DNA from 2 places in the Streptomyces sp. NPDC051172 genome. Region 2 is predicted to be linked to the other one. Evidence: riboswitches for the same ligand, from Rfam matches in the RefSeq annotation. Region 2 holds a riboswitch; the other holds the start of a gene.
The links. Region 2 has a riboswitch for S-adenosylmethionine ahead of AB0N07_RS23530 (aminotransferase class V-fold PLP-dependent enzyme). Riboswitches for the same ligand answer to the same signal wherever they lie in the genome.

Region 1 (4,735 bases), on a different contig from region 2:
CGGTTTCGTCTACGGCTCCATCAAGGTGGCCGTGGCGGGCGAGCGGCGGGAGGCGGTGGGGCGGCCGGACTCCGTGGCGCACCGCATGCGGTGGATAGGGCGCAGCCCCGGCTACAGCCCCCAGCCGTACGAGCAGTTGGCGAGCTGGTACCGCAAGGCGGGCCATGACGACGACGCCCGCCGGGTGCTGCTGGCCAAGCAGCGGCACCGGCGCCGCACGCTGCGGCCGGCGGCCCGCGCCTGGGGGCAGTTGCTGGACGTGACCGTGGGCTACGGCTACCGCCCCTGGCTGGCGGGCGTCTGGCTGCTCGTGCTGACCCTGCTGGGGACCGCGACGTTCGGCGCTCACAGCCCCACACGGGTGCAGGCGGGCGAGGTGCCCCGGTTCCAGCCCCTCGTCTACACACTCGACCTGCTGATCCCGATCGGCGGTCTGGGCCAGCGCACCACCTGGTACTGGACGAGCGGCATCCTCCAGTGGCTGGCCTATCTGCTGATCGCCTTCGGCTGGGTGCTGACGACTGCCGTCATCGCGGGCGTGACCCGCGCCCTGCAGAAGAACTAGGTTCCCACCGCCGGGCCCGCGATCGGCCGGGAGGCACCGGCGAGTGCCACCGAGCCCTTGGCGCCCGGCACCGCGGGGGCCGGCGATGCGGCGGTGACGCCAGGGGGAGGGGTGTGTCCACCGTGCTGTCCGCATTGCGGGACGGCCCTCTTGACGTGGCTCCGAGCCGGACCGACACTCCAGAGGAGAATCCTAGTGAATGGGTAGGGAAACGCATGGGGCGCCTTGAGCCGGTCACCGTCCGAGTGATCCGTCCGCCTCTCCTCACCTCCCGCCGTCACATCGATCTGCAGCGTGTCTGCAGTGCGATCAGCCCCCAGGGCTGAGTTCGCCCGACGTCGCTTCCGCCGCGTGTACGTCCGCGCCCTCTCCCGGGGAGACCCATGTCCGTCACACCGCTGGCCGCCCACACCTCCGCCCAGCCCACGCCCGCCTTCCGCGGCCGGATCGGCAGCGATGCCCGCAGTGGTCACTACGCCGTACCGGGCCGCTACCGTCTCCATCTGTCGACCGCGTGTCCCGACGGTCTGCGCATCGCCGTCACCCACAGCCTGCTCGGCCTGCACACCGTCTGTCCGGCGACCTTCCTGCCCGCCGTCCCCGACACCCCCGAAGGCAGCCACTACGCCCTGCGCCCGCTGTACGAGGCGAGTGCGCACCACTACACCGGCCCGGCCGTCGCGCCCGTGCTCAGCGACGACTGGTCCGGACGGATCGTCAGCACGCACGCCCCGGACATCATGCGCGACCTCGCCCGCCGCTTCGGCAGCGACCGCCCCTCGCCCTACCCGTGCGGCGCGGAGTCGGAGATCGAGGCCGTGGAGCGGATGTGCGCGCAGGGCATCGAGGACGCCGCGCAACGCGCCGGATCGGCCGGCGGTGAGGAATCCGAGCGCGCGGCGGCGCTCGATACGCTGCTCGAAACGCTCGGTGCACTGGAGCGGTGGCTGGTCGGGCGGACGTACATGATCCGTGACGAAATCACCGCCGCGGACGTCGAGTTGTGGGTCGCGCTGGTCCAACTCGACACCGTGCACCGCAACCACCTGGACGCCGGTGCCGTCCAGCGGATCGCCGGCCATCCCACCCTGTGGGCCTATGCCCGCCGGCTGGCCGCCCACCCGGCCTTCGGCGCCCATCTCGACCTGGACGGCATCGCCCGGCGCCACCACGCCCGTTGCCAGGGTCTGGAGGCCGCCGGAGCCGCTGTCCAGATCCTGGACTGGGCGGCCCATGCATCCGACGGAAACGGGACAGGATCGCAGGTCAACAGGAATTGAGTCGTTCCACACAGTGGACCGGCGTTGACATTCCTTCGGGCAATTGTTTTAACTACGAACCAGAACGGTCATGAGTGTCAGCGACAAGCCCTGGCTAGCTGACCGGCAACCCTCGCTCCGCGGTGGGGTGCCCCAGGTGACGACCGGACCGGATGACGTTTCGGTAAGCGCGAGGCCCACAAGGGCCGGAACAGTGATGGTGACGCCATGTACGCAGCTCCCAGGACGGCCGCACGCCGCCCTCAGGGCTGCGTACAGCCGTACGCGAACCTGCTGAACCTGTTTGCCGCCGACCGTGCCGTCGACCTGCTCCGTGTGAACAGCGCACTGTGTACCGCACCGGGCTGTGCCCGCTGTCGGGGCTGACACCTCCCCGCAGTCCCCGCACTCCCTGACGAACACCGCCCGCGCGGTGTGTCGTTGTCCTCCCCGCCCCCGGTGCCCCTGCACACCCGTGCGCCGAGCAAACCGCTCCGGCGCACGGCTGCCGCGGCCCGTGGGGTGTCCGACTCCGCCGGAGCCCACCATGAGTGAACCCCCTGGCGCCACGGTCGCCCTCGCCGATGCGCCGCCCGCCGACGAACAGTCAAAGCCCCTCGCCGCACAGCGGGTTCTGCCGCTGCGCAGGCCGGGGCGCTGGATCGCCACCGCCGCCGTCCTGGTCCTCGCGGCCCAGTTCGTGCACGGCCTGACGACCAACCCGTTCTACCAGTGGGACCGCTTCGGCTACTGGTTCCTGCGGCCGAACATCCTCGACGGTCTGCTCATCACCCTCGAAGTCGCCGCCTACAGCGCGGTGCTGGGCCTGGCCGGTGGCATCGTCCTCGCCCTGGCCCGGCTCTCGAAGAGCCCGGTGCTGCGGGCCGTGAGCTGGACCTACATCTGGGCGCTGCGCTCCATCCCGCTCATCGTGGTGCTGCTCTTCCTCTACAACTTCAGCGCTCTGTACAAGACGTTGAGCGTCGGCGTCCCCTTCGGACCGGCCTTTCTCTCCTTCGACGAGTCCAAGCTCGCCACCGACATGGTCGTCGCCGTCATCGGCCTCAGCCTCAACGAGGCGGCCTACGCGGCCGAGGTCGTCCGCGGCGGCATCCTCTCCGTCGACCAGGGCCAGCAGGAGGCGGCGGCGGCCCTGGGCCTGCCGAAGAGCTATCAGTTCACGAAGATCGTCTTCCCGCAGGCGCTGCGCTCGATCACCCCGAACTACGTCAACCAGCTCATCGGCCTGATCAAGAGCACCTCGCTGGTCTTCTACGTCTCGCTGCTCGACCTGTTCGGCACCGCGCAGTCCATGGGCTCCACCTACCCCGGCGACATCGTGCCGCTGCTGCTGGTCGCCACCGTCTGGTACCTGATCCTGACCAGCGTCGTCTCCGTCATCCAGTTCTACGTCGAGCGGTACTACGCCCGGGGCGCCACCCGTTCCCTGCCGCCGACCCCGTTGCAGAAGCTCCGCACCGGTCTCATCGACCTGCGGGCCCGTATCCGCAGGGAGGCCGCCGTATGAGCGCGAAGACCCTTGAGGCGCTGGCCGGCGTCGAGGCCGCCACCGTAGAGGTGCACGACGTGCACAAGTGGTACGGCGCCCACCGCGTCCTGAACGGCATCGACCTGACGGTGCGGCCGGGCGAGGTGACCGTGATCCTCGGCCCGTCCGGCTCCGGCAAGTCCACCCTGCTACGGGTCATCAACCACCTGGAGAAGCCGGAGATCGGCCACGTCAGCATCAACGGCGAACTGATCGGCGTGAAGCGGCACGGCGAGCGGCTGAAGGAACTCAGCGAGCGGGCCATCCTCACCCAGCGCGGCCGGATCGGTTTCGTCTTCCAGAACTTCAACCTCTTCCCGCATCTGACGGTCCTGGACAACGTGGCCGCCGCCCCGGTCGCCACCGGCAGGCTCAGCAAGCCCGAAGCGCAGGAGCTGGCCCGCGAGTTGCTCGGCCGGGTCGGTCTTGCCGACAAGACCGGCGCCTACCCGCGCCAGCTCTCCGGCGGTCAGCAGCAGCGCGTCGCCATCGCCCGCGCCCTCGCCCTGCGCCCCGGCGTCATCCTCTTCGACGAGCCCACCTCCGCCCTCGACCCCGAACTCGTCGGCGAGGTCCTCGCCGTCATCAAGGACCTGGCGACCAGCGGCACCACGCTCGTCATCGTCACCCACGAGATCGGCTTCGCCCGCGAGATCGCCGACCGGGTCGTCTTCATCGACGACGGACGGATCGTCGAACAGGGCCCGCCCTCCGAGGTCCTCGACAAGCCACAGCACGAGCGCACCAGGGACTTCCTCAGCAAGGTCCTCTGACCCCTGACGCATCCGGCGCGCCCCACGACTTCCCCCCACGCCACCACCTCCTCACCTCTCAGCGACAAGGAACGGCCATGTCTGTCCACTTCACCCGACGCAGCCTGATACGCGGCATCACCGCGGCGACCGCGGTCGCCTCCCTCGCCACCGGGCTCGCCGCCTGCGGTGGGAACAGCGACGCGGCCACCACGACCGACGCCGCCAACGGGACCGTGACCGTCGGACAGCTCTCCAACGGCGCCGCCAAGCAGACCAGCCTCGAGGTCTCCGAGGTGAAGTCGATCAGCGCGGAGCTGCCCAAGTCCGTCAAGAGCAGCGGCAAGCTGGAGATCGGCGTCGGCGCCCTGCCCGCCGGGTTCGCGCCGCTGGCCTACGTCGGCAGCGACCAGAAGACCCTCACCGGCGCCGAGCCCGACTTCGGCCGCCTGGTCGCCGCCGTCCTCGGCCTGAAGCCCGAGGTGAAGAACTTCACCTGGGAGAACCTCTTCGTCGGCATCGACAGCGGCAAGGTGAACGTGGCCTTCTCGAACGTCACCGACACCGAGGAGCGCAAGAAGAAGTACGAGTTCGCCTCCTACCGCAAGGA
Region 2 (4,735 bases):
ACTCGATCACCTGGTTCGTCCGGGTCGCGTTCTTCGTCGTGCCGGTGCTCGTGTTCATCGCCACCAAGCGGATCTGCCTCGGCCTCCAGCGCCGCGACAAGGACAAGGTGCTGCACGGCCGCGAGTCGGGCATCATCAAGCGCCTGCCGCACGGTGAGTTCATCGAGGTGCACGAGCCGCTCAGCCAGGACGCCCTGCACACCCTCACCGCGCACGAGCAGTACAAGCCGGCCGAGATCGGCCCGACGGTCGACGAGAACGGCGTCGAGCGCAAGGTCAAGGGCTCCGAGAAGCTGCGCGCCAAGCTCAGCGAGGCGTACTACGGCGAGGAGTCCCAGATTCCGAAGCCGACCGTCGAGGAGTACAGGGAGATCACGAGCGGCCACGGCCACCACTGATCGCTGCGGCTCGCCACGCCACGGCAGAAGGGCCCCCGTCCGGTCTTCGGACGGGGGCCCTTTTCCATGCCCTGAGCTGGATAGGGTGGCCTCACACTCGTTCTCTTCTTCTACGACGACCAGGAGCGGCCTTATGAGCGCTGTGACCCCCGCTGGAGGCGACACCACGGCGGGCCGTTCCTGGCCCGAGGTACTGAACGCCCTGCTGTACGGCCGCGACCAGAGCGCCGAGGCGACCTTCTGGGCGATGGACCAGATCATGCGGGGCGAGGCGACCGACGCGCAGATCGCCGGGTTCGTGGTGGCGCTCAGGGCGAAGGGCGAGACCGTCGAGGAGATCAACGGGCTGGTCCGGGCGATGTACGAGCACGCCAACGTGATCGAGGTGCCCGGCCGGACCGTCGACATCGTCGGCACCGGCGGTGACGGCGCGAAGACCGTGAACATCTCCACCATGTCCGCGATCGTCATCGCCGGCACGGGCGCGAAGGTCGTCAAGCACGGCAACCGGGCCGCCTCCTCCGCGTCCGGTGCCTCGGACGTCCTGGAGAAGCTCGGCGTCAATCTGGAGCTGACGCCGAAGCGGGTCGCGGAGGTCGCCGAGGAAGCCGGGATCACCTTCTGCTTCGCCGTCAAGTTCCACCCGGCGCTGCGTCACGCGGGCGCCGCGCGCGGCCAGTTGGGCATCCGTACGGTGTTCAACGCGCTCGGCCCGCTGACCAACCCGGCGCGGGTGAAGGCGCAGGCCGTCGGCGTCGCCGATCCGCGCATGGCGCCGATCATCGCCGGTGTCTTCGCCGAACGCGGCAACTCCTCCCTGGTGTTCCGCGGCGATGACGGCTTCGACGAGCTGACGACGACGGCCACCTCACGCGTCTGGGTCGTCCGCGACGGCAAGGTCACCGAGGAGACCTTCGACCCCCGTGACGTCGGCATCGAGCTGGTCCCGGTGGAGGCCCTGCGCGGCGGCGACCCGTCGTACAACGCGGAGGTCGCCCGCAGGCTCCTCGACGGCGAGAAGGGCCCCGTACGCGACGCCGTACTGCTGAACTCGGCGGCCGCACTTGTGGCCCTCGATCCGGGGCCCGGGACGCTGGCCGACCAGATCCGGGCCGGCATGGACAGGGCGGCCCAGTCGATCGACTCCGGCGCGGCCAAGCGGGCGCTGGAGCGCTGGGTGGCGGCCAGCAACGCATAGCAGGGCAGTGCGGTCCCGCAATGCGGACACGAGTTGCGGGACCGCGATCACTTCACGTACGTTCCTGTCCAGGTCATGAGTGACAGTCATGAGGCCCCGGCCGACTGTCCGGCAACCCTCCGTCCGTGGCGGGGTGCCCCGGGTGAAGACCAGGCCGTAGGCAGCGAGGTCTACGGCAAGCGCGGACCCCTCGAGCAACCAGGGGTCCTGGTCGTCGAGGAGCCTTCCGTGAGCAAGCGAATGCGATAGGGCCGCAGAGCCCCGCCTCCGCATCCCCTTTTCTCCTTCACGCCCCTGCTTGAGCGATACCGCTCGCGGGGCGAATTCCACCTGCTTACACGGGAGTTCCGCCATGTCTGTCTCCACCGCTGCCGCCGCCACCTCGGTTTGTGCCCCGCTGCCCGTTCTGGGCCGGGACGTCACCGTCCCGCTCGTCACGGGCGGCGAAGTCACCTATGCGGCGCTCGACTACGCGGCCAGCGCGCCGGCCCTGCAGCGCGTGTGGGACGACGTCGCGGCGTACGCGCCCTACTACGGCAGCGTCCACCGCGGCGCCGGCTACCTCTCCCAGCTGTCGACCGACCTCTTCGAGAACGCCCGCAGGACCGTTGCCGAGTTCCTGGACTGCCGCGCCGACGACCAGCTGATCTTCACCCGGTCGACCACGGACTCCCTCAACCTGCTGGCGCAGGCTCTCCCGGCCGACTGCCAGGTCTTCGTCTTCGAGACCGAGCACCACGCCAGCCTGCTGCCCTGGAAGGACGCCCGGGTCACCTACCTCAACGCTCCGCGCACCCCGCAGCAGGCCGTCGAGACCCTGGAGAAGGCCCTCGCCGACCGGGACCCCCGAGGTCCGGCCCTGGTCTGCGTCACCGGCGCCTCGAACGTCACCGGCGAGCTGTGGCCGGTGCGCGAGCTCGCCGCTGCCGCCCATGCGCACGGCGCCCGTATCGTCCTGGACGCCGCCCAGCTCGCCCCGCACCACCCGGTCTCCGTGCAGGACCTCGACGTCGACTGGGTCGCCTTCTCCGGCCACAAGCTGTACGCGCCCTTCGGCTCCGGCGTACTGGCCGGCCGCGCCGACTGGCTGCAGGCCGCCGACCCCTATCTCGCCGGCGGCGGCGCCAGCCGCAAGGTCACCCGGCGCGAGGACGGCGGCGTGGACGTGGAGTGGCACGACAGCGCGGCCCGCCACGAGGCCGGCTCCCCGAACGTGATCGGCGCCTACTCCATCGCGTCGGCCTGCAAGGCGCTCACCGAGGCCGGCTTCGACACCCTGGTCGCCCGCGAGCAGCACCTGATCGACACGGTCCGGGCGGGCCTCGCGGAGGTGCCCGAGGTGCGGGTCCTCTCACTCTTCGGCGACGACGCCCCCCGCGTCGGCGTGATCTCCTTCGTCGTCGAGGGCTGGAACAGCTCGCACTTCGCCGCCGCGCTCTCCGCCGAGTACGGCATCGGCGTCCGCGACGGCCTCTTCTGCGCCCACCCGCTGGTCCGCACCCTCCTGGGCAGCGACCCGCAGACCCAGGGTGAGTGCGGCGCCCCGGAGGCCGCTCCCGGGGAAAAGTCCCTCAACGCCATCCGCGTCAGTTTCGGCGCCGGAACCCCCGACGAACACGTCGAGCGCTTCGTCACCGCCGTCAAGGAACTGGTGGCGGACGGCGCGCAGTGGACGTACAGGACAGAGGCCGGCCGCTGCGTACCCGCGGTGTGAGCAGCTGTCCGCGCCCCGCAGACGCTTAGGAAACGATCACGAGTCCAACCCGATGGCGAACGCGGCCTCAAGGTCATGCTGCGAGTACGTACGAAACGCGACGTGCGTATCCGTGGCCTCGACCCCGGGGATCTTGCTGATGCTGCCGGGAATCACGTCAGCAAGATCCTCATGCTGCTTGACCCGCACCATCGCGATCAGGTCATACGTCCCGGTCACGGAAAAGACCTCACTCACGCTCTCCAGCGAAGCGATCCGCTCCGCGATCTCGGGGATCCGGTCCACGCTGGTCTTGATGAGGACGATCGCGGTGATCACGGCTGGTTCTCTCCCTCGGGGGCCGTTGCTGGGGCGGCCCTCACTCTAGTCGTACGGCCGAATCGGACCCAGGCGTAGACGAAGCCCAGGCCGAAGCCCACCAGGTGGGCCAGATAGGCCACCCCCGGTCCCGTCGCCGCATGCCCGGCCGCCAGCCACTGCAGGGCCGCCCAGAAGGGCAGCACGATCCAGGCGGGGAAACGCAGGGGGAGGAAGAAGAGGAACGGCAGAAGACTGGTCACCCGCGCCCCGGGGAACAGGTACAGAAACGCACCCAGGACCGCCGAGATCGCCCCGGACGCGCCGACCAGGGACTGCTGGGACGTGGCATTGGCCGCCGCGTACCCCAGCAGGGCGAGGTAGCCGCAGCCGACGTAGAAGAGCGTGAACTGGACGCGGCCCATCCGTTCCTCGGTCATCACCCCGAAGACGTAGAGGAAGAGCATGTTGCCGAGCAGGTGCACCCAGCTGCCGTGGACGAACAGGGCCGTGGCGGGGGTCAGGGCGGCCCTGGGGGAGCCTTGGAACAGCTCGGCCGGGACAACGCCCCAGCGGTGGAAATAGGCGCGCTGGGCGGCGAGCAGCGCATCGCCGGAACCGTGGACCGGATTCAGGCCGGCTGCCGGGCCGGTCACGAAGAGCAGACAGCACAGGGCGATCAGCGTGTACGTCATGGGCGCCGAGGGGCGCCGGATCGCTCTGCCGACGGTCGCGCTCCACTTGCCGATCATGAACACAGAGCATGACGTAACGGGACGCAGTCGCACAGACCGCCTCGCCGCCGTGGACGGACGGGCGGCGAGTGAGCGCCAGGCCGTAGGGTTACGAGCCACACGCCCGGGGAAGCTCGGGCGTCACTGACAATAGAAGGCCTAGAAGGAAAGAGCACAGGCACGATGACGGTTCCCCTCCCGACCGCCACGACGCGGTGGCGCTGCACCCTCTGCGGCAACCTCACGCGTTTCGACGTGACCCGCTCGTCGAAGGTGGTCGAGTACGTCCACCTCGATCTGGCCGGTGAGCCCAAGGTCGAGGAGCGCGAGGTGGTCAGTGAGACCATCGAGTCGGTGCGCTGTCGCTGGTGCAACGCGGTGGATCAGGTGGAAC

Region 1: another riboswitch for S-adenosylmethionine. It lies ahead of AB0N07_RS07685 (amino acid ABC transporter permease); the one in region 2 lies ahead of AB0N07_RS23530 (aminotransferase class V-fold PLP-dependent enzyme).

Annotation. Positions count from the first base shown of each region.
Region 1 covers NZ_JBFBBE010000009.1:104,791-109,525, reverse strand. Annotated here, with positions in the region: gene AB0N07_RS07695 (oxidoreductase) at 1-565, shown strand, start outside; gene AB0N07_RS07690 (glutathione S-transferase C-terminal domain-containing protein) at 949-1,845, shown strand; SAM riboswitch class IV at 1,912-2,021, shown strand; gene AB0N07_RS07685 (amino acid ABC transporter permease) at 2,372-3,352, shown strand; gene AB0N07_RS07680 (amino acid ABC transporter ATP-binding protein) at 3,349-4,146, shown strand; gene AB0N07_RS07675 (ABC transporter substrate-binding protein) at 4,224-4,735, shown strand, end outside.
Region 2 covers NZ_JBFBBE010000039.1:6,922-11,656, forward strand. Annotated here, with positions in the region: gene AB0N07_RS23520 (cytochrome bc complex cytochrome b subunit) at 1-398, shown strand, start outside; gene trpD (anthranilate phosphoribosyltransferase) at 532-1,596, shown strand; SAM riboswitch class IV at 1,668-1,784, shown strand; gene AB0N07_RS23530 (aminotransferase class V-fold PLP-dependent enzyme) at 1,949-3,310, shown strand; gene AB0N07_RS23535 (Lrp/AsnC ligand binding domain-containing protein) at 3,347-3,628, opposite strand; gene AB0N07_RS23540 (rhomboid family intramembrane serine protease) at 3,625-4,359, opposite strand; gene AB0N07_RS23545 (hypothetical protein) at 4,525-4,735, shown strand, end outside.